Neorhizobium galegae: one gene and its partner. The protein of the gene in region 1 interacts with the protein of each later gene in a pairwise test. Links are inferred from orthologs where the notes say so. Each region holds a gene or a part of one and is shown in the gene's direction. Other genes may lie near its edges. The genes, in order: LZK81_RS20800 and LZK81_RS11925.

Region 1 (11,004 bases):
ACCGTCTGGACCGGCGTGCCCTATGCCCTTGATGTGGCGACCGGCCATATCGACATATTGGGCGCGGCGAATACCCCGGCGCCGGACGCGATCCTGATGCCGGGTTTCGGCCCGTCGATCCGACATTCGACGCTGTGGGGCAAGAGCGGTCTGAAACAGGTCCCCTGGGACCTTTACGAGTTCAAGGAATGCAAGGCATGAGCGAAAACCCTGTTCTTCTGGTGACCGGCGGAAGCCGCGGCATCGGTGCGGCGGTCTCGCTCATGGCCGCCAGCCGTGGTTGGCGCGTGGCGGTGAACTACGCATCCAATCGGAAGGCAGCCGAAAAGGTGGTTTCGGAAATCGAGGCCGCCGGCGGCGAGGCGATCACGGTTCAGGCGGACGTCGGCAATGCCGCCGAGATCGTGTCGATGTTCGAGGCGGTCGATCGGCATTTCGGGCGGCTGGACGGGCTGGTCAACAATGCCGGGATCGTCGACATGCCGCAGCGCATCGACGAGATGAGCGCCGAACGCATCGAGCGAATGATGCGGGTCAATGTCACCGGTTCGATCCTGTGTGCCGGAGAGGCGGTGCGCCGCATGTCGACGAAACACGGCGGCAAGGGTGGCGCGATCGTCAATATCTCGTCGATGGCTGCCAAGCTGGGCTCTCCGGGACAATATGTCGATTACGCAGCTTCGAAGGCGGCGATCGACACGCTGACCATTGGCCTGGCGCGCGAAGTCGCGACCGAAGGCGTGCGCGTCAATGCGATCCGCCCGGGCATTATCGACACCGATATCCACGCGTCCGGCGGCCTGCCGGACCGGGCGCGCGATATGGCGTCCAGCGTTCCCATGCAACGGCCGGGCAGGGCGGAAGAAGTGGCGGATGCCGTCCTCTATTTTCTGTCGCCAGCGGCTTCCTACGTAACCGGCGCCATACTCGACGTGAGCGGCGGGCGCTAAGAGATGAAGAGAAGGAAAAAGAACTATGGCTTATGATGTCGTCGTCATCGGAAGCGGCCCCGGCGGTTACGTCTGCGCGGTGAAGGCCGCCCAGCTCGGCCTCAAGGTCGCGGTCGTGGAAAAGCGCGCCACCTATGGCGGGACCTGCCTCAACATCGGCTGCATCCCCTCCAAGGCGCTGCTGCACGCCTCCGAGATGTTCGCTCACGCCGCCCACGGCATGGATGCGCTCGGCGTCGAGGTCTCCGCGCCAAAACTCAATCTCGAAAAGATGATGGCTCACAAGGACGCGACCGTGAAGTCGAACGTCGACGGCGTCTCCTTCCTGTTCAAGAAGAACAAGATCGACGGCTTCATCGGTACCGGCAAGATCGTCTCGGCCGGCAAGGTCTCGGTGACCGGCGACGACGGCAAGGTCCAGGAATTTGAGACCAAGAACATAGTCATCGCCACCGGCTCCGACGTTGCGGGCATTCCGGGCGTCAATGTCGAGATCGACGAGAAGGTGATCATCTCCTCCACCGGCGGCATCGCGCTCGAAAAGGTGCCGCAGCATCTGATCGTGGTCGGCGGCGGCGTCATCGGCATGGAGCTCGGTTCGGTCTGGTCGCGCCTCGGCGCCAAGGTCACCGTGATCGAATATCTCGACAAGCTGCTCGGCGGCATGGACGGCGAAGTCTCCAAGCAGTTCCAGCGGATGATGGCCAAGCAGGGCATGGACATCCGCACGGATGCCAAGGTCACCGGCGTCGAAAAGACCGCCAATGGCGCCAAGGTCACCTACGAGCCGGTCAAGGGTGGTGACGCCCAGACGCTGGAAGCCGACGTCGTGCTGATCTCTACCGGCCGCAAGCCCTACACCGCAGGCCTCGGCCTGGAAGAAGCGGGCGTCAAGCTCGACAATCGCGGCCGCGTCGAGATCGATGGCCACTTCAAGACCAATGTCGAAGGCATCTACGCGATCGGCGACGTGGTCAAGGGACCGATGCTTGCCCACAAGGCGGAAGACGAAGGTGTGGCGATGGCGGAAATCCTCGCCGGCCAGCATGGCCATGTGAACTACGACGTCATCCCGAGCGTCGTCTATACCCAGCCGGAAGTCGCGTCCGTCGGCAAGACCGAGGAAGAGCTGAAGGCTGCAGGCATCGCCTACAAGGTCGGCAAGTTCCCGTTCACGGCGAACGGCCGCGCCCGCGCCATGCTGGCGACGGACGGTTTCGTGAAGTTCTTGGCCGACAAGGACACCGACCGGGTTCTCGGCGGCCATATCGTCGGCTTCGGCGCCGGCGAGATGATCCACGAGATCGCCGTGCTGATGGAATTCGGCGGCTCCTCGGAAGACCTCGGCCGCACCTGCCATGCCCACCCGACCATGTCGGAGGCCGTCAAGGAAGCCGCACTCGCGACCTTCTTCAAGCCGATCCATATGTGAGCGCGTCTGGTGCTTTCATGCCAGTATGATCAGGAAGGGTGGGACATTGTCCTGCCCTTTCGCCGTTAGTGCGATCTACCCCTCGAAGCGGCCCGTGGCATCACGATCGCGTTCGTATCGTCTCGTGAGCGGAAACGGCGGCAACCAGGACTCGCGGCGGATGATCCAGCTTTCGTAGGTTGGCATCAGCTGGTCGGGGGCATCCAGGGATCCGAGGTTGACTTCGATCTCGTCCGCGGTGCGTGCGAAAACAGAGGAGCCGCAGCGGGGACAGAAAAACCGGCCGGCGTAATCGCGTGTCTCGCCATCGACCGTCACCGCATCCTGGGGAAATATCGCGGAAGCGTGGAAAAGTGCTCCATGATGCTTGCGGCAGTCGAGGCAATGACAGAGGCCGACCCGGTACGGCAGTCCCGACGCTACAATTCGCACGTTGCCGCACAGGCAACCACCGGTAAATCGATCCATGTCGCGTCTCCTCCAAGATCAAGCGGCCGGAATTTTTACACCGAGCAGCGCCTTCGGTGCAATTGTCCGCAGCGGACGATAACGTTCATCGCTACCAGCCGAACACACGGCCTGGAATTGCGATCGGTCAATTCCAGGATTAAATCTTGGACAGGCTTGCCGCTTTCGCTTGAGCCTCCGGCAAACGGCCATAGACTGGATCCCATTGTTCCAATCTTCTGAAAAGGCCGAGAAATGGCTCTCTCGTTCACCTTGCCTCAGCGTATCCTGCATTGGCTAATGGCGGCGCTGATCCTCTTCAACCTGCTTTTCACCGATGCGGTGGAGACTGCCGCGCGGCTGATGTTCCGCGGCCAGGCGCTGACGCCGGAACAGGTGAGCGCGGCCAACATCCATGCCTATGTCGGTATCAGCGTTCTGGTTCTCGGCCTGATCCGGCTCTGTCTGCGGCTGGTGCAAGGTGTGCCGCCGGAGCCAAGACAAGAGCCGCCGTTCCTGCGGGTGGTGGCGAAGATCAGCCACTGGGCTTTTTACGCGCTTTTTGTCGCCATGCCGCTTGCCGGCATCGGCGCCTGGTTCTTCGGCAACGCGACAGCCGGCTTCGCCCATGCGGGACCGCTGAAACTTTTGATGTGGACGTTGATCGTCGCCCATATCGGCGGCGCGCTGGTGCACCAGTTCTACTGGAAGACCGATGTGCTGAAGCGGATGACGAGTGGTCGATGAAGGATGGGCGGTGTCAATTGACCGCCGTCACCTTGAAGCCCTTCTTCCGGAAGAGCTCGACAAGGCCTTCCTCGCCGGGCAGGTGAAGAGCGCCGACGGCCATGAAGGCGCCGCCCTGATCGAGGATTGGGGCTGCCCGATCGGCCATCACATGGTTGCGCTTGCTGACCACCAGGTTTTCGAAGTCGCCATAACCGGCCTCGTCCTCGGTTCCGTCGGGTGCGACGGCTTTCAGCATCGGCATGGCAAGGCCGATCTCGCCGGAAAGATAGACTTCCGTCAGCGTCTCGAAGACATCGTCGACGCGCTTGCCGAGCTTGATGGTTTCGATCAGCGACTTGAGGTGCAGCTCGATCGGGATGGCGTTCAGCGCCGCCGCCTGCTCTTCGAGCGTTTCCAGGCCCTTGACGGGCTTGCCCTCGGCCGTTGCCTGTTCGGCGATCTTCTTGTCGAGGAAGGCGACGTTCTGGGCCTTGCGGGCAAGCTCGCAGGCCGGCACGGAAACGAGCGCCATCAGCATCCACGGCCGCATGCGCGAGACCGCCGAGAGCGGCACTCCGCGCGCCTTCAGACCGGTTTCGAGTAGCGCGACGTCTTCCTTCGGCAACAGCGAATCGATCGTGCTGCCATCCGTCAGCATCATCAGTTCCGGCTTCGCCAGCATCGCGGCCATGGCCTTCTTTTCGTCGATCACCTCGTCGGACTCGATGATGATCGTCTTTGCCTTGGAATGGGCTTCAGCAGCGCCGAGCGGCATTTTCAGCACCCGCGGGTCGGAGACGTGCATGGTGCCGAGCAGATAGGATGGTGCCAGCCCGTCCTTCTCGATCTTCCAGAATATGCCCTTGCCGTTCGGCACCTTGGCGCCTTCTGCGACGATCTGCTCGTAGAGCGGTGACTTTTCGGCCTTCATCTCTTCGAGGAGGTTCCGGCCGTCGCATGCGGGCGTTTCCGCCCGTGCAGGGGACAGTGAGCCTAGGACGAGAAGGAAAGAGGCAAGCGCCAGGACGTGGGCAGCCGCGATCAGCCACAGCACGAAACCTTGGGCGCGCTTGATCAAAGCGCCGGTGGAGGAGGCAAAGGCGGGAGTCATCATGTCATCCGTCTGAAAGTTGCCGACATGTTAGCGATGGCGGCTGCATAAGCGCTTAACGCAACTGGTTAAAACTTCGTTCAGGCAGATCTAGGGGCTACGCACGGGGGTGGGCACGGTCGTAGACTTCCAGAAGCCTCGACGAATCGACGCCGGTATAGACCTGGGTCGTCGAAAGGCTGGCATGGCCGAGCAGTTCCTGGATGGTGCGCAGGTCGCCGCCGCCGGCGAGCAGATGGGTCGCGAAGGAATGCCGCAGCGCATGCGGCGTTGCCGTCTCCGGCAGTCCGAAGGCGCTCCTGAGCTTCTGCATTTCCCGCTGGATGATCGCCGGCTGCAGTGGGCCGCCGCGAGCGCCGCGAAACAGCGGCTTTTCGGCTTCCAGATGGTAGGGGCAGAGTTTCCTGTAGGTGGCGACGGCATCGAACACCGCCTGCAGCAGCGGCACGAGGCGGGTCTTGCCGCCCTTGCCGGTGATCCGCAGAGTTGTCGCGCCCGGCGTCAGGTCCGTTGGTCTGAGACCCAGGGCCTCGGAGATGCGAAGGCCGCAGCCGTAGAGCAGGGCCAGCACGGCGGCATCGCGGGCGGCGATCCACGGCTCCTCCTGCAGTTGGGCACCTGTCGTGACGAGGTTGAGCGCCTGGCGGTCGGTCAGCGGCTTTGGCAGGGACTTCGGCTGCTTCGGAGCGCGGATGGCACCGGCGGCTGCGGCGTTCACCAGGCCCTTGCGCTCGAGATAACGAAGAAATGAACGAAGCCCCGCGAGATGCCGGCCGAGCGACCTTGCTCCGGAACCGTCCCGGCGGCGCGCAGCCAGGAAGGCGCGCAGGTCGGCCGGGCGCAGGGTGTGGATATCGGAAATTTTTGCGGGACCTGCCAGATGTCGGGTCAGAAACGTCAAAAACTGCCGCGTATCGCGTTCATAGGCATCGAGCGTGTTGTCCGACAGCCGGCGTTCGTTTGCCAGGCTCTCCAGCCATTCGCGACGTTTTTCCACGAGATCGGGTGCGGCGATAATCAGCAGCTCATTCACTGTCGGCCCCGTTGAATTTGGATTGGTTGCGCCCCAGATTGCTCTGGACGGCGTTACGAAATCCCTAAGACTGCCTTAGTCGTGGGTAACGATGTCATCGTTCGATCATACGGGGCTGCCATACCAAGCAGGTCCTGCCTGCGGGAGTTTCTATGGCGCGCCGTGATTCTACGACCACTTTTGGACAGTTCGCGGAAACAATCGCCCTCGTTTCACAAGGCAGACCCGGTCACATCGTTGACACACTGATCGCCGAACGCGGCCAGCGGATCGTCCAGAACCCGCTCTGGCCGGTGATGCGGCCGTTTCTCTACACGCTGCTGCGTTATGGACGGGCGATCAAATTCGCCAACGACATCTCGACGCTCAGCGGCTTCCAATGCTTCGAATACATGAGCGACCTCCTGAAGCTGGATGTGACGGTCGCCAATGCGGAGCGCATTCCCGAAAAGGGAGGCTTCATTCTCGTCAGCAACCATCCGACCGGGATCGCCGACGGGGTTGCCGTCTTCGACCTCCTGAAGTCGCGCCGTCCGGACATGATGGTGTTCGCCAACCGCGACGCGGTGCGCGTCAATCCCCGTTTTTCCGAGATGATCATCCCCGTCGAATGGCGGGAGGAATACAAGACCAAGCTCAAGGCCCGCGAGACGCTGGTGCTCACCAACAAGACGATCGCGGACGGCAAGGTCATGGTGCTGTTTCCCTCGGGGCGCATCGCCTACTGGGCGGACGGCAGGCTGAACGAGCGCCCGTGGAAGACATCCGCCGTCAGCCTCGCCCGCAAGTACAATCTGCCGATCCTGCCGATCCACATGCGGGCCCGCAATTCCGGCCTGTTCTACTGGTTCGCCAAGTGGTCGACGGAACTGCGCGACATGACGGTGTTCTACGAGCTGCTGAACAAAAAGGGCGACCATTTCGATTTCACCGTCGGTCAGATGATCCCGCCGAGCGCGCTGGATGGCGATATGACGGAGGTCACCAAGGCGCTGGAACAGCACACGGTGTTCGAGCTTGCCGCCGATGGCGATGCGGTGTTCAAGCCCGCCGAGAAGGCGCAGACGGCGTCGGCGGCGTGAAGCCGGGGCTCAGCGGTATTTTTTCCATCCGGCTCTTCGGTTAGAAGTAGCGCATGCTGCTTCGCTCGATGTTTGCCGCCAACTATCGCTCGCTGCGCTCGATCCGGATGGATCTGGCCGGCGTCAATCTGTTTATCGGCGAGAACGGCGTCGGCAAATCCAATCTCTACCGTGCGCTGCAGCTGGTGCAGGCGGCGGTGCGCGGAAATCTGGCCTATGAGATCGCTGCCGAAGGCGGCATGGCGTCTGCGCTCTGGTCTGGGCAGCGCCGTCAGGAGAAGAATTTCCGCATCAAGCTCGAAGTCGAGGTTCTTGATGACGAGCGGGCGGTGACGTTCCGCTACCGGGTCGAGGCGGGGCTTCGTCCGCCTATCGATGCCGCGGGCTTTGCCTTCGAGCCGCAGGTGAAGGAAGAGGAGCTTGTCGTTGAAACCGGTTCGCGGCCCGTGACGATGATGAAACGCACCGGGCCGGGGATCATGGTGCGCGGGACAAGCGGCCGGATGGAGGAGTATCCCGAAAAGGCGATGACCTCGGAAACGGCAATCGCGCTGCTCGGCGATGCCGGCCACTATCCGGAAGTCGGCGCTTTTCGGCGATTGATCGACGGCTGGCGGTTCTTCCATGGTTTTCGAACGGATCGGGATTCCGCCCTGCGGCAGCCCTGCCTTGCCGTTACCTCGCCGCTGCTGGATCAGGACGGCGGTAACATGGCGGCGGTGTTCGCGACGCTCGTCCACACCCGTGGGGACACGGTGGAGCTCGACAGCGCCGTTGCTGCAGCTCTTGGCGGGGCGAAACTGCAAGTGCCTGAGCCGGGTGAATATGCGGAATTTGGTCTGGTATTTCCCGATTTCCCCAAACGGATTTTTCAGCCGCGCGAGCTTTCCGATGGCCAGATCCGTTTCCTCGGGCTCGCCGCGGCGCTGATGTCCTATCGCCAGCCGCCGCTGATCGCACTCAACGAGCCGGAGGCGAGCCTGCACCCGGACATGCTGGCGCCGCTCGCCGACATGATCGCGCAGGCCGCGCGCCACAGCCAGATCTGGATCGTCACCCATTCGGAACTGCTTGCCTCCGCCGTCCAGGAGCGTTGCGGCACGCGGCCGCGGCGGGTGATCCGAAAGGAAGGCGCCACCTGGATCGACGGCATGCGGCTGACCGGCGTCATCGACCACGAAGACGAGGATGAGTGATCCTGTTTAGGGTTCCCTTTTGTTCCGGGTTTGGGCATGGTCGCCGCCCATGGGCATAGATTCGTCCGATCTCTTCGGTTCGCTGTTTGAAGCGCCGTCATTGGTGAGGGTGGTGCCGGTTCTGGTGCCGCTGCCGGTGCCGGTCGCCTATAGCTATGCCGTGCCGGAAGGTGTGCATGTGGAGCCCGGTTCGGTGGTTCAGGTGCCGGTCGGCCCGCGGCAGTTGATCGGCGTCGTCTGGGACGGCGACAGTGACGACAAGCTCGACCCCAAGAAGCTGAGGCCGCTCACGCTTGTCTTCGATTGCCCGCCGCTTTCCAAGGAGATGCGCGATTTCGTCGATTGGGTGGCGAGCTATACGCTGTCGCCGCCGGGTCTTGTGGCGCGCATGGCGATCCGCGCACCGGCAGCACTCGATCCCGAGCCGATGGTCGAAGGCCTGCGCTATCTCGGCGGCCAGCCGGAGCGGCTGACGCCGGCGCGTGCCCGGGTGCTCGATCTTGCCGGTGAGGAGGAGATCCCGTGGACACGCAGCGGGCTGGCGCATGCTGCAGGCGTCTCGATGAGCGTCGTCGATGGACTGACCGCGCAGGGCATATTCGAGACGGTTTTTTTAGCCCCGCCGCCGGTCGTGGCGAGGCCCGATCCGGACTATACGAGCCCGCGTATCGAGGGGCCGCAGAAACAGGCGTCAGTGGAGATCCTGGAATCGATCCGGGCAGGCGGGTTCTCCACCTCGCTGATCGACGGCGTGACCGGCTCGGGCAAGACGGAGGTCTATTTCGAGGCCATCGCCGAAACCTTGAGGCGCGGCAAACAGGTGCTGATCCTGCTGCCGGAAATCGCGCTCACCTCAAGCTTCCTCGAACGTTTCCAGGAGCGGTTCGGCGCCAAGCCCGGCGAATGGCATTCGGATCTTGCCCCCCGCATGCGTGAAAAGGTCTGGCGCGGGGTGGTGACCGGGGAGGTGAAGGTTGTGGCAGGCGCCCGTTCGGCCCTGTTCCTGCCGTTCGAGGATCTCGGCCTGATCATCGTCGACGAGGAGCACGACCCCGCCTACAAGCAGGAGGACCGGGTCTTCTACAATGCCCGCGACATGGCGGTGGTGCGCGCCCGGATCGGCGATTTTCCGATCGTGCTCGTCTCGGCAACGCCTTCGGTGGAAAGCCAGGTCAATGGTCTGGCCGGCCGCTACAACACCGTGCACCTGCCGACCCGTTTCGGCGATGCGGCGATGCCGGACCTGCATCTGATCGACATGCGTCGCCACCCGCCGGAGCGCGGCGGCTTTCTGTCGCCGGTGCTTTTGCGGGCCATGAAGAAAACTCTCGAGCGGAACGAGCAGTCGCTGCTGTTCCTCAACCGGCGTGGGTATGCGCCCCTGACGCTCTGCCGCGTCTGCGGCCACCGTTTCCAGTGCCCGCAATGTTCGAGCTGGCTGGTGGAGCACCGGTTCAAGAGCCAGATCCAGTGCCATCAATGCGGTTATTCGGAACGCACGCCGGAAGCTTGCCCGGAATGTGGTACGCTCGACCATCTCGTCGCCTGCGGGCCGGGCGTCGAGCGGATTGCCGAGGAAGTCGAAAAACATTTTCCGGAGGCGCGGACGATCGTGATGTCGTCGGACCTGCTCGGTGGCGTCAAGCGCATGCGGATCGAGCTGGAGGCGATTGCCAAGGGCGAGGCGGATATCGTCATCGGCACGCAGCTCGTCGCCAAGGGCCATAATTTTCCACTGATGACGCTGGTCGGCATCGTCGATTCCGATCTCGGCCTGTCCAACGGCGATCCCCGCGCCGCGGAGCGCACCTTCCAGCTTCTGAGCCAGGTGACCGGCCGCGCGGGGCGAACCGGTCTCAAGAGCCATGGCCTTCTGCAGACCTTCCAGCCGCAGCATCCGGTGATGCAGGCAATCGTCTCGGGCGATGCCGGGGCTTTTTACGAACGCGAGATCGCCGAACGGGAAAAGGCGATCCTGCCGCCGTTCGGCCGGCTGGCCTCGCTGATCGTCTCCGCCGAGACCCGTGCGGATGCGGAAATCCATGCGAGAGGCTTGCGGGCGGCTGCGCCGAAGGTCACGGGCATTTCGGTTCTGGGGCCGGCGGAAGCGCCGCTGGCGCTGGTGCGCGGGCGGCATCGCTTCCGGCTGCTGGTACATGGACGGCGCAATTCCGACATGCAGGCGTTTCTGCGGGCGATGCTGGAAAACGGCCCGAAACAGCGCGGTTCGGTGCAGATCCAGCTCGATATCGACCCGCAGAGTTTTCTGTAGCTTCTTTGCGAGTTGTTTACCGCTTGCGCTAGAATCTTGGCGATTCGAATGATGCGAGGCGACATGGAACTCTATTTTCCCACTGAACTCGGCGAGCAGGTGGCTTTTGTCTGTGCGGCGGCCACTGCCGTGCTCGGTCTTCTCGTCTTCCTGTTTCCCGCCGTCGTTCTGCGCCTGACGGCGTTCCAGATCGGCGAGGTGCGGCCGGAAGGTTATGCCGCGGTCCGCTCCGCCGGCGCCCATCATCTGGGCTTCGGTGTTGCGGCGATCATGCTCGCCCAGAACTGGATCTACCTGACGCTTGGCATTGCGCTCGGATTTGCGGCCCTAGGGCGGTTGCTGTCCTGTGCCCTGGATCGAGGCTTCACTCCCAGAAACATGGCATTTTCCCTACTTCAAGTTGTGCTCGCCGGCGGGCCGCTCGCCTACTTCTTCGACTATATCTGACGCATAATTCGAAGATTGCAGGCGGTTGCCTGCCGAAAATCCTGCCGCTTCCGGTATAAAATCGCTCTCAGCCCTTGCGTGTCCGGCTTTTTCCGTTATCAGGCGTGTTGCGAGTCCTTACAGCCTATGCTAGACGGACCGCGAAAGTCGGAAAGGGTAGGGCGCGAGCTCTGCAGGTTCTGAAAAAAATCAAACGATTTCAAGCTCTTGATTCACCTCTCCCGTAGGGTCTGGCGCTTGGATGGCAATACAGGGAAACTGTGCCCGTGGCTGACACGTCCCAGCTTATTTCCGGTGTAGCGGAG
Region 2 (10,059 bases), 1.8 Mb from region 1 along the record:
CCGGCCTGACCCGCAACGTGCCGGACATTGTCGCGGAGGTGATCCGCAAGGTCGGCGAGGCGGGGGTATCAGTTCTTGCGGTGGACCTGCCGTCCGGTCTCTGCGGGAGGCGGGGCGTCCCGCTCGGCGCCGCCTTCCTGGCCGCCCATACGGTCACTTTCATGACTCGCAAGCCGGGTCACCTGCTGCTGCCGGGCAGGTCTCTCTGCGGTGACGTCGAGGTTTTCGATATCGGCATTCCGGCCCGCATCATCCGCGAGGTTACCGGCAAGATGAGAGAGAATGGACCCGAATTGTGGAGTGGTCTGCTGGCCGAGCCGGAAAGCGACACCCACAAATATCGCCGCGGACACCTGGCCGTGTTCTCGGGCGAGGCTGGCAAGACGGGTGCGGCTCGGCTTTCGGCGGCCGCAGGCCTGAAGGCGGGGGCAGGCTTGGTGACGGTCGGTTCGCCAAGTGATGCCATGCCGGCCAATGCGGCCTCGCTGACCGCGATCATGCTGCATCCGGTCGACACGGTGAAGGACCTGGAAAACTGGCTTCGCACGGCGAGGCTTGCCTCTTTCGTGCTCGGGCCGGGATTCGGCATCGGCAAGAAGGCGAGGCAGTTCGCGCTGGCATTGAAGGATCGGCCGCTGGTGCTCGACGCGGACGGAATTACCTCCTTCAAGGAAAAGCCCTCAGATTTGTTCGATGCCTTTGCCGGCGGGGAGCCCCATCTGGTGCTGACGCCGCACGAGGGCGAATTCGCCCGCCTGTTTCCCGACATCGCCGCGGATGACAACCTGAGCAAGGTGGAAAAGGCGGTGGCGGCTTCCGCCCGCGCTCACGCTGCCATTGTCTACAAGGGCGCCGATACGGTGATCGCTGGCCCCGACGGTCGCGCTTACATCAATACCAACGGACCGCCGTGGCTGGCGACTGCCGGTTCCGGCGACGTTCTGGCCGGCATGATCGGCGCATTGCTCGCCCAGGGCATGCCCGCCTTCGAGGCGGCCGCTGCGGGCGTCTACCTGCATGGAGAAGCCGGAAAGCGGGCGGGCAGGGGCATGACGGCCGAGGACCTCGCCGCCCATGCCGGCATCGGGCTGGATCCCTAGCGTCGGCTTTCGAGGAGTTCGCGCATCGCCATCGCGCCATAGGGCGCGTTCACCTTCCCCTCGTGGATGAAGAAGGCGAAGACGTCGCGCGGCTTCTTCTTGACTTCACGCTTCTCGTCAACCAGCGGCAGATCGTCCGGCACGCCGCCTTCCGCCCAGGTTTCCAGCCTTTTCGCCCAGGCCTTCATATCCTCTTCCGCATAACAGGTCTTGATGTCGTCCGACCCTTTCTGCAGGCGCGCGTAGACGAAATCCGCCGTGACATCCGCGATCATCGGATAGTCGAAATGGTCGGCACAGACGGGCGCGATGTTGTATTTCGAAAGCAGCGCGATGAATTCAGGCACCTTGAAACTGTCGTTGCGGACCTCGACCACATGGGTCAGCTTCAAGCCATCGAGCTTGTTCGGCAACAATTTCAGGAAGGCCTCGAAATCGTCGGCCTCAAACTTCTTGGTCGGCGCGAACTGCCAGAGCAGCGGCCCGAGATGGTCGCCAAGCTCGGTCAGGCCCTGGGTCAGGAACTTCTCAATCGATTCTCCCGCCTCGGCCAAAACCTTGCGGTTGGTGGTGAAGCGGCTCGCCTTCAGCGAAAAGATGAAGCCGTCCGGCACTTCCGATGCCCATTTGGCGAAGGTCTCGGGCTTTTGCGATCCGTAATAGGTGCCGTTGACCTCGATGACCTTCAGCTTGCTTGCGGCATATTCGAGCTGTTTTTTCTTGGCCAGTTTTTCAGGGTAGAACGTGCCTTCCCACGGCTCGAAGGTCCAGCCGCCGATGCCCGTGCGAATAGTGCCGGCTTTGGTCATGAATTGCCTCCCTTGTGCGGAGGTTCACTCCGCCGCTTCCACCTTCTTGACCGGCCGCCGCTCCAGCAGTTCCTTCAGGAAATGGCCGGTATAGGACCGCTTTTCCTTGACGATCTGCTCGGGCGTGCCGGCCGCGATCACTTCGCCACCGCCGGTGCCGCCTTCCGGGCCGATATCGATGATCCAGTCGGCGGTCTTGATGACCTCGAGATTATGTTCGATGACCACCACGGAATTGCCCTGGTTCACCAGTTCCTGCAGCATTTCCAGAAGCTTGGCGACGTCATGGAAATGCAGGCCGGTCGTCGGCTCGTCGAGGATATAAAGCGTGCGTCCCGTCGAGCGTTTCGACAGTTCCTTGGCTAGCTTGACGCGCTGCGCCTCGCCACCCGAAAGCGTATTGGCCTGCTGGCCGACCTTGATGTAGCCGAGGCCGACATCGAAAAGCGACTGCAGCTTGTCGCGCACCGCCGGAACCGCCGAGAAGAACTCGACGCCTTCCTCGACCGTCATGTCGAGCACGTCGGCGATCGACTTGCTCTTGAAGGTCACGTCGAGCGTTTCGCGATTGTAGCGCTTGCCGTGGCAGACGTCGCAGGTGACGTAGACGTCCGGCAGGAAGTGCATCTCGATCTTGATGACGCCGTCGCCCTGGCAGGCTTCGCAGCGGCCGCCCTTGACGTTGAACGAGAAACGGCCCGGCTGGTAGCCGCGGGCTTTCGCCTCTGGCAGGCCGGCAAACCAGTCGCGGATCGGCGTGAAGGCGCCGGTATAGGTGGCCGGGTTCGAACGCGGCGTGCGGCCGATCGGCGACTGGTCGATATCGATCACCTTGTCGATATGCTCGAAACCGTCGATCCTGTCGTGCTCGGCGGGGATTTCGCGGGCGCCCATGACGCGGCGCGCGGCGGATTTGTAAAGCGTCTCGATCAGGAAGGTCGACTTGCCGCCGCCGGACACGCCTGTCACAGCGGTGAACACGCCGAGCGGAATGGCGGCGGTGACATTTTTCAGGTTGTTGCCGCGGGCGCCAAAAACCTTGATTTCCTTGCCCTTCTTCGGCTTGCGGCGCTCCGCCGGTACCGGCACGCCGAGCTCGCCTGACAGATATTTGCCGGTCAGCGATTTAGGATTGGCCATCACCTCGCTGGGCGTGCCTTCGGCCACCACCTGTCCGCCATGGATGCCGGCTGCCGGGCCGATATCGACCACGTAGTCGGCACTCATGATCGCGTCTTCGTCATGCTCGACGACAATCACCGTATTGCCGATGTCGCGCAGGTGTTTCAGCGTATCGAGCAGGCGGGCATTGTCGCGCTGGTGCAGGCCGATCGACGGTTCGTCGAGCACGTAAAGCACGCCGGTCAGGCCCGAGCCGATCTGCGAGGCAAGCCGGATGCGCTGGCTTTCGCCGCCGGAGAGCGTGCCGGAATTTCGCGACAGGCTGAGATAATCGAGGCCGACATCGTTCAGGAACCGCAGGCGTTCGCGGATCTCTTTCAGAATGCGGACTGCGATTTCGTTCTGCTTGGCGTTCAGCTGTTCCGGCAGCACCTCGAACCAGTCGCGCGCGATGCGGATCGACATCTCGGTGACCTGGCCGATATGCAGCTTGTTGATCTTTACAGCGAGTGCCTCCGGCTTCAGGCGATAGCCGTTGCAGGCCGGGCAGGGGGCTGCCGACATGTACCGTTCGATCTCCTCGCGCGCCCAGGCGGAATCTGTTTCCTTCCAGCGGCGCTCGAGGTTCGGCACGATGCCTTCGAAATTCTTGACCGTCTTGTAGGAGCGGGCGCCGTCGGCATAGTGGAATTCGATCTTTTCCTCGGTGCCTTCGAGGATGGCTTTCTGGGCCTCCGCAGAAAGCTCGTTCCAGCGGCTGGACAGCTTGAAATCGAAAACTTTGCCCAGTGCTTCGAGCGTCTGGTTATAGTAGGGAGACGTGGATTTCGCCCATGGCGCAATCGCGCCGTCGCGCAGCGTGCGGGCAGGCTCCGGTACGATCAGCGCCTCGTCCACCTTCTGTTGCGAGCCAAGGCCGTCGCAGGTCGGGCAGGCGCCAAAGGGATTGTTGAACGAAAACAGCCGCGGCTCGATTTCCGAAATGGTGAATCCGGAAACGGGGCAGGCGAACTTTTCAGAGAACAGCACCCGTTCGTGCGTCTCGTTGAGAGACTTGTTCGCAGATCCGCCGGCCGAAGTCTCTTCCGGCGGCAGCGGCTTGTCGGCGAACTCGGCGACCGCCAGCCCGTCTGCCAGTTTCAGCGAGGTTTCGAGACTGTCGGCCAGACGCGCGGCAATATCGGAGCGGACCACGAGCCGGTCCACGACGATATCGATATCGTGCTTGTATTTCTTGTCGAGCGCCGGAACGTCGGCGATCTCGTAAAATTGCCCGTCGACCTTGACGCGCTGGAACCCCTTTTTCATCAGGTCGGCGAGTTCCTTCTTGTACTCGCCTTTGCGCCCGCGGATCATCGGCGCCAGAATATAAAGACGCGTGCCTTCCTCGAAGGCGAGGATGCGGTCGACCATCTGGCTGACCGTCTGGCTCTCGATCGGCAGGCCCGTCGCCGGTGAATAAGGCACGCCGACGCGCGCAAAAAGCAGGCGCATATAGTCGTAGATTTCGGTGACCGTGCCGACCGTCGAGCGCGGATTGCGCGACGTCGTCTTCTGCTCGATCGAGATCGCCGGGGAAAGCCCGTCGATCTGGTCGACATCCGGCTTCTGCATCATTTCCAGGAACTGGCGCGCATAGGCCGAAAGACTTTCGACATAACGCCGCTGGCCTTCCGCATAGATCGTGTCGAAGGCGAGCGAAGACTTGCCCGAACCGGACAGGCCGGTCATGACGATCAGCGAATTGCGGGGCAAATCGAGGTCGATGCCCTTCAAATTATGCTCGCGCGCACCACGTATGGAAATGCTCTTCAGTTCGCTCATCTTCATGCTCTCGGGAGGATCGAAGGCCCTTATGTAGTGATTGATCCACGACTGTCGAGACGAAACTGCTGCCATGCAATGCCGTTCCCGAGTCGGTTGACAGCACTATAAGAATAAAATAGAACAAATAAAGAACAAATTTGCCTGTGGATTAAAGATCGCAAAAACCCAATGGCTGGGCCCGATGGGCTAGAGTGCCGCGATTGATTTTTGGTGCCGTTACCGGGCGGCAGATGAGGTGATGAATATGGCTGGTAGTGTGAACAAGGTAATCCTGGTGGGGAATGTGGGGGCTGATCCTGAAATCCGCCGGACGCAGGACGGCCGGCCGATCGCCAATCTTCGCATTGCCACGTCCGAAACCTGGCGTGATCGCAACAATGGCGAACGCCGCGAGAAGACCGAATGGCATACGGTCGTCGTCTTCAACGAAGGTCTCTGCAAGGTCGTTGAGCAATATGTGAAGAAGGGCGCCAAGCTCTATATCGAAGGCGCGCTGCAGACCCGCAAGTGGCAGGACCAGACCGGCAACGACCGCTATTCAACGGAAATCGTGCTTCAGGGCTTCAACTCGACGCTGACCATGCTGGATGGCCGCGGCGAGGGCGGCGGCGACCGTGGTGGTGCTGGCGGCAATCGTGTCGGCAATGATTTCGGCGGCAACGACTTCGGCGGCGGTGACGATTACGAGCGCCGGCCTGCGGCGGGCGGTGCGAGCCGTGGCGGTCAGTCCTCCGGCGGTCAGCCGGCTGGCGGCAATTTCTCGCGCGATCTCGACGACGACATCCCGTTCTGATCGGTCGGTCGCCATCGATTTCTGAAACGGCAGCTGCCTGAATTATCGATCAGGCGGCCGCCTTGTCGGCGAGCATCGCGACCAGGACGTCCGATTGCGAGAGAATGCCGACCAGTTTGTTGTTCTCCCGGGTTACCGGCAGGTAGTGCAATCCCTCTTCGGCGAAGATGACGATCGCGTCTGCGATCGGCGTGGCCGGGCCAACCGTCTTGACCGGCGCTGTCATGATGTCCTTGACCGTGTCGTTCGGCGCGCTGGCGCCCGACAGAACCAGGCGCAGGCGCTGCGCAAATCCGATTTTTGGCCGCCCTCTCGTCCAGTTCGCCTTATCGAGGAAATCGGTCTGGGTGACGATGCCGACCACTTCCGCCCTGTCGTTGGTGACCGGCAGGGCCTTGAAATGGTGGGCGCGCATCAGGTCGTGCGCCTCCTTCAGCGAATTGTCCGGAGCCACCGCCACCACATCGCGTGACATGATGCTGGCGCAATCGAGATGGCCGGCACGCCGGCGATAGGAGCGCAGTTCCGTCCGCCGCAGGATCGTTTCTAGGTCGTCGCGGTCGATATCCAGGAACTCGTCGTATTCTTTCAGGACATCGTCGAGGTCGGAAGAGGTGAAGCCGATGCGCTGGATCGAGGCGGGATCGGTCGTGCCGTGATCGGCCGTCGCCGGCTTGGCCGCGTGCGGGTACCGACGTCCCGTCAGATTGTTGAAGACCAACGCGATCAGCAGCAGGGCCAGCGAATTGCCGGCGATCGGCCAGATCACGAAGCCGTATCCGAGTTCGTGGATCGTCGGCCCGCCGAGCACGGCGGTGAGCGCGATCGCCCCGCTTGGGGGATGCAGGCACCGAAGCGTCATCATCGCGGCGATGGCAACGGCGATCGCCACCGCCGAGGCCAGGAATGGGTCGGTTATCAAAAGAGCGGCGGTCACGCCGACAAGGGCGGCGACGGTATTGCCGCCGAGGATCGACCACGGCTGTGCAAGCGGGCTGGAAGGCACCGCAAACAACAGCACGGCCGAAGCCCCCATGGGGGCGACCAGCGCCGGAAGCGTTGCATCCACCTTCAAAGCCAGGCTTCCCAGCAGGCCCGTCACCAGAATTCCCGCGAGCGCGCCCAGTGCAGCGCGCAGTCTTTCCCTGGGGCTGACGGGGGTGGCTTCCGGCAGGAGCCGGCGCAACAGGCGGCGCATCATGGAGACCTTCGAGTGAGGTGAGATGAATCGCGTTTTAGCAGAAAATTCCGCTCTGTCGTCCGTGTCTTACCTAAGGCTGGGTCTTACCTAAAGACTGAGACCTAAAGATTGAAGGCCGAGCGCACCCCGTCGACGACGAACTGAACGGAGAGTGCCGCGAGGATGACGCCGAGCAGGCGGGTGAGGATCGCCCTTCCGGTGACGCCGAGGAAACGGTCGAGCCGCTCGGCGACCAGAAGCGTCGCGTAGACGAGCAGCATGATCAGCGCGATGACACCGATGAAGAGCGCACGGTCGACAATGCCGGGCAGGGTGCCGGAAAGCAGGACGGTGGCGGAGATCGCGCCTGGCCCGGCAATCAGCGGCAGCGCCAGCGGAAACACCGCGATATTGTGGATGTGGTCGATGGTGATCGCCGCCTGGGATGTCTTCTCCTTTCGCTCCTGGCGTTTCTCGAACACCATTTCGAAGGAGATCCAGAAGAGCAGCAGGCCGCCGGCGATGCGGAAGGCCCCGATCGAAATGCCGAGCAGCCCGAGCACGCTCGAACCGAACAGCGCGAAGACGGCGAGGATGCCGAAGGCGATCAGCGATCCTCGGAACGCGACCTGGCGGCGCTGGAGGGCGGTCATGCCGACGGTCAGGCCCAGAAAGACCGGCGCCAGCCCGGGCGGGTCGAGTGTCACGAGCATCGTGGTCAGGGCATTGACCAGCATATCGGGGGTCGCCATATCCTCTCCCTGTCAGGCTGCAATCCTTGCAGTCGCATGCGAAGATTGTTAGGACAGGCCGGCAGCGAAAGAAAGCCCACCCCGTCAGCGTCGCGGCATGTTTCGACCTTGTCCAAAAGCCGTGTTAAAGCCGCAAAAGCTGTTCAAAACCATTGTGGAAATTGGCGCTCGGAACCGCTTTCCGCTATAAAAAAGAAACTGATTCCGAACAGAGATCGTGATCCGATTTGACTGAGCAAAGCACACCCGGCGGCGGAAAGCTGCCTCCAGGCATCGAACCCATTTCCATCATGGAAGAGATGCAGCGGTCCTACCTCGATTACGCCATGAGCGTCATCGTCAGCCGCGCCCTTCCTGACGTCCGCGACGGACTGAAGCCGGTCCACCGGCGCATCCTGTACGGCATGTCGGAACTGGGCATCGACTGGAACAAGAAATACGTTAAATGCGCCCGTGTAACCGGGGACGTGATGGGTAAATTCCATCCGCACGGCAACTCGGCGATCTATGACGCGCTGGCGCGCATGGCCCAGGATTGGTCGCTCCGCCTGCCGCTGATCGATGGTCAGGGCAATTTCGGTTCGATCGACGGCGACCCGCCGGCGGCCGAACGTTACACCGAGTGCCGCCTCGAGAAAGCGGCCCACGCCCTGCTCGACGATCTCGACAAGGAAACCGTCGATTTCCGCGACAACTACGACGGCACGCTGTCCGAGCCTGTCGTTGTGCCGGCGAAATTCCCGAACCTTTTGGTCAACGGCGCAGGCGGCATCGCCGTCGGCATGGCGACCAATATCCCGCCGCACAATCTGGTGGAAGTGATCAACGGCTGCATCGCCCTGATCGACAATCCGGCGATCGAACTGCCGGAAATGATGGAAATCATTCCCGGTCCGGACTTTCCGACAGGCGCCCTGATCCTGGGGCGGTCCGGCATCCGTTCCGCCTACGAGACCGGCCGCGGCTCGGTGATCATGCGCGGCGTCGCAGCAATCGAGCCGATGCGCGGTGATCGCGAGCAGATCATCATCACCGAAGTTCCCTTTCAGGTGAACAAGGCGACCATGGTCGAGAAGATCGGCGAGCTGGTGCGTGAAAAGCGCATCGAGGGCATTTCCGACCTGCGCGACGAATCCGACCGCCAGGGCTACCGGGTCGTCGTCGAGCTGAAGCGCGATGCCAATGCGGACGTGATCCTCAACCAGCTCTATCGCTACACGCCGCTGCAGACCTCCTTCGGCTGCAACATGGTGGCGCTGAATGGCGGCAAGCCGGAACAGCTCGCGCTGCTCGACATGCTGCGCGCCTTCGTATCCTTCCGTGAGGAAGTGGTTAGCCGACGCACGAAATACCTGCTGCGCAAGGCTCGCGAACGCGCCCACGTCCTGGTGGGCCTTGCGATCGCGGTCGCCAATATCGACGAAATCATTCTCCTGATCCGTCGCGCACCCGATCCGCAGACGGCGCGCGAGCAGTTGATGACCCGTCGTTGGCCGGCTCAGGACGTCGATGCGCTGATCCGCCTCATCGACGACCCGCGCCACCGTATCAACGAGGACGGCACCTACAATCTGTCCGAGGAACAGGCGCGTGCCATCCTCGAACTGCGTCTCGCACGCCTGACCGCACTCGGTCGTGACGAAATCGGCGACGAGTTGAACAAGATCGGCGCGGAAATCAGCGATTATCTCGATATCCTGTCATCGCGTCTTCGTATCCAGACCATCGTCAAGGACGAGTTGATTGCCGTCCGCGACGAATTCGGCACGCCGCGCCGCACGCAGATCCTTGAGGGCGGCCTCGAAATGGACGATGAGGATCTCATCGCCCGCGAGGACATGGTCGTCACGGTTTCGCATCTCGGTTATATCAAGCGCGTCACGCTCGGCACCTACCGTGCCCAGCGTCGCGGCGGCAAGGGCCGTTCCGGCATGGCGACGCGCGACGCGGATTTCGTCACGCGCCTGTTCGTGGCCAATACCCACACGCCGGTTCTGTTCTTCTCCTCGCGCGGCATCGTCTACAAGGAAAAGGTCTGGCGCCTGCCGATCGGCACGCCGCAGTCGCGCGGCAAGGCGCTGATCAACATGCTGCCGCTGGAGCCCGGCGAACGCATCACCACGATCATGCCACTGCCCGAGGACGAAACGACCTGGGAGAACCTGGACGTGATGTTCTCGACGACCCGCGGCACCGTTCGCCGCAACAAGCTGTCGGACTTCGTGCAGGTGAACCGCAACGGCAAGATCGCCATGAAGCTGGAGGAGGAGGGCGATGAAATCCTCTCCGTCGAGACCTGCACCGATCAGGACGACGTGCTGCTGACCACCGCGCTCGGCCAGTGCATTCGCTTCCCCGTCGACGACGTGCGCGTCTTTGCCGGCCGCAATTCGATCGGCGTACGCGGCATCACGCTCGGCGAAAGCGACCGCATCATCTCCATGACCATTGTCGGCCATGTGGACGCGGAGCCCTG

The links.
Region 2: the proteins of LZK81_RS20800 (region 1) and LZK81_RS11925 interact in binary tests that used the Escherichia coli proteins (3 or more experiments, as listed by UniProt). The link is inferred for Neorhizobium galegae from one-to-one orthologs.

What each region holds. Positions count from the first base shown.
Region 1 is NZ_CP090095.1:4,219,954-4,230,957, reverse strand. Bases 7,702-10,640 are described here. They hold LZK81_RS20800 (primosomal protein N'), read left to right. Parts: upstream 7,702-8,029; coding sequence 8,030-10,252; downstream 10,253-10,640. Other genes in these bases: LZK81_RS20795 (DUF4345 domain-containing protein), read left to right, coding at 10,301-10,640; LZK81_RS20805 (AAA family ATPase), read left to right, coding at 7,702-7,980. Outside these bases: LZK81_RS20850 (hypothetical protein), read left to right, coding at 1-32; LZK81_RS20845 (hypothetical protein), read left to right, coding at 16-201; LZK81_RS20840 (SDR family oxidoreductase), read left to right, coding at 198-950; lpdA (dihydrolipoyl dehydrogenase), read left to right, coding at 976-2,382; LZK81_RS20830 (GFA family protein), read right to left, coding at 2,458-2,850; LZK81_RS20825 (cytochrome b), read left to right, coding at 3,085-3,576; LZK81_RS20820 (TraB/GumN family protein), read right to left, coding at 3,590-4,669; LZK81_RS20815 (tyrosine recombinase XerC), read right to left, coding at 4,767-5,702; LZK81_RS20810 (GNAT family N-acetyltransferase), read left to right, coding at 5,855-6,784; more of LZK81_RS20805, read left to right, coding at 6,838-7,701; more of LZK81_RS20795, read left to right, coding at 10,641-10,699; LZK81_RS20790 (F0F1 ATP synthase subunit delta), read left to right, coding at 10,960-11,004.
Region 2 is NZ_CP090095.1:2,371,963-2,382,021, reverse strand. What follows is about bases 3,978-6,876. They hold LZK81_RS11925 (single-stranded DNA-binding protein), read left to right. Parts: upstream 3,978-5,102; coding sequence 5,103-5,651; downstream 5,652-6,876. Other genes in these bases: LZK81_RS11920 (HPP family protein), read right to left, coding at 5,701-6,849; uvrA (excinuclease ABC subunit UvrA), read right to left, coding at 3,978-4,855. Outside these bases: LZK81_RS11940 (NAD(P)H-hydrate dehydratase), read left to right, coding at 1-1,100; LZK81_RS11935 (DUF72 domain-containing protein), read right to left, coding at 1,097-1,909; more of uvrA, read right to left, coding at 1,934-3,977; LZK81_RS11915 (MarC family protein), read right to left, coding at 6,954-7,583; gyrA (DNA gyrase subunit A), read left to right, coding at 7,811-10,059. UniProt on the Escherichia coli protein: Plays an important role in DNA replication, recombination and repair. Binds to ssDNA and to an array of partner proteins to recruit them to their sites of action during DNA metabolism. Acts as a sliding platform that migrates on DNA via reptation.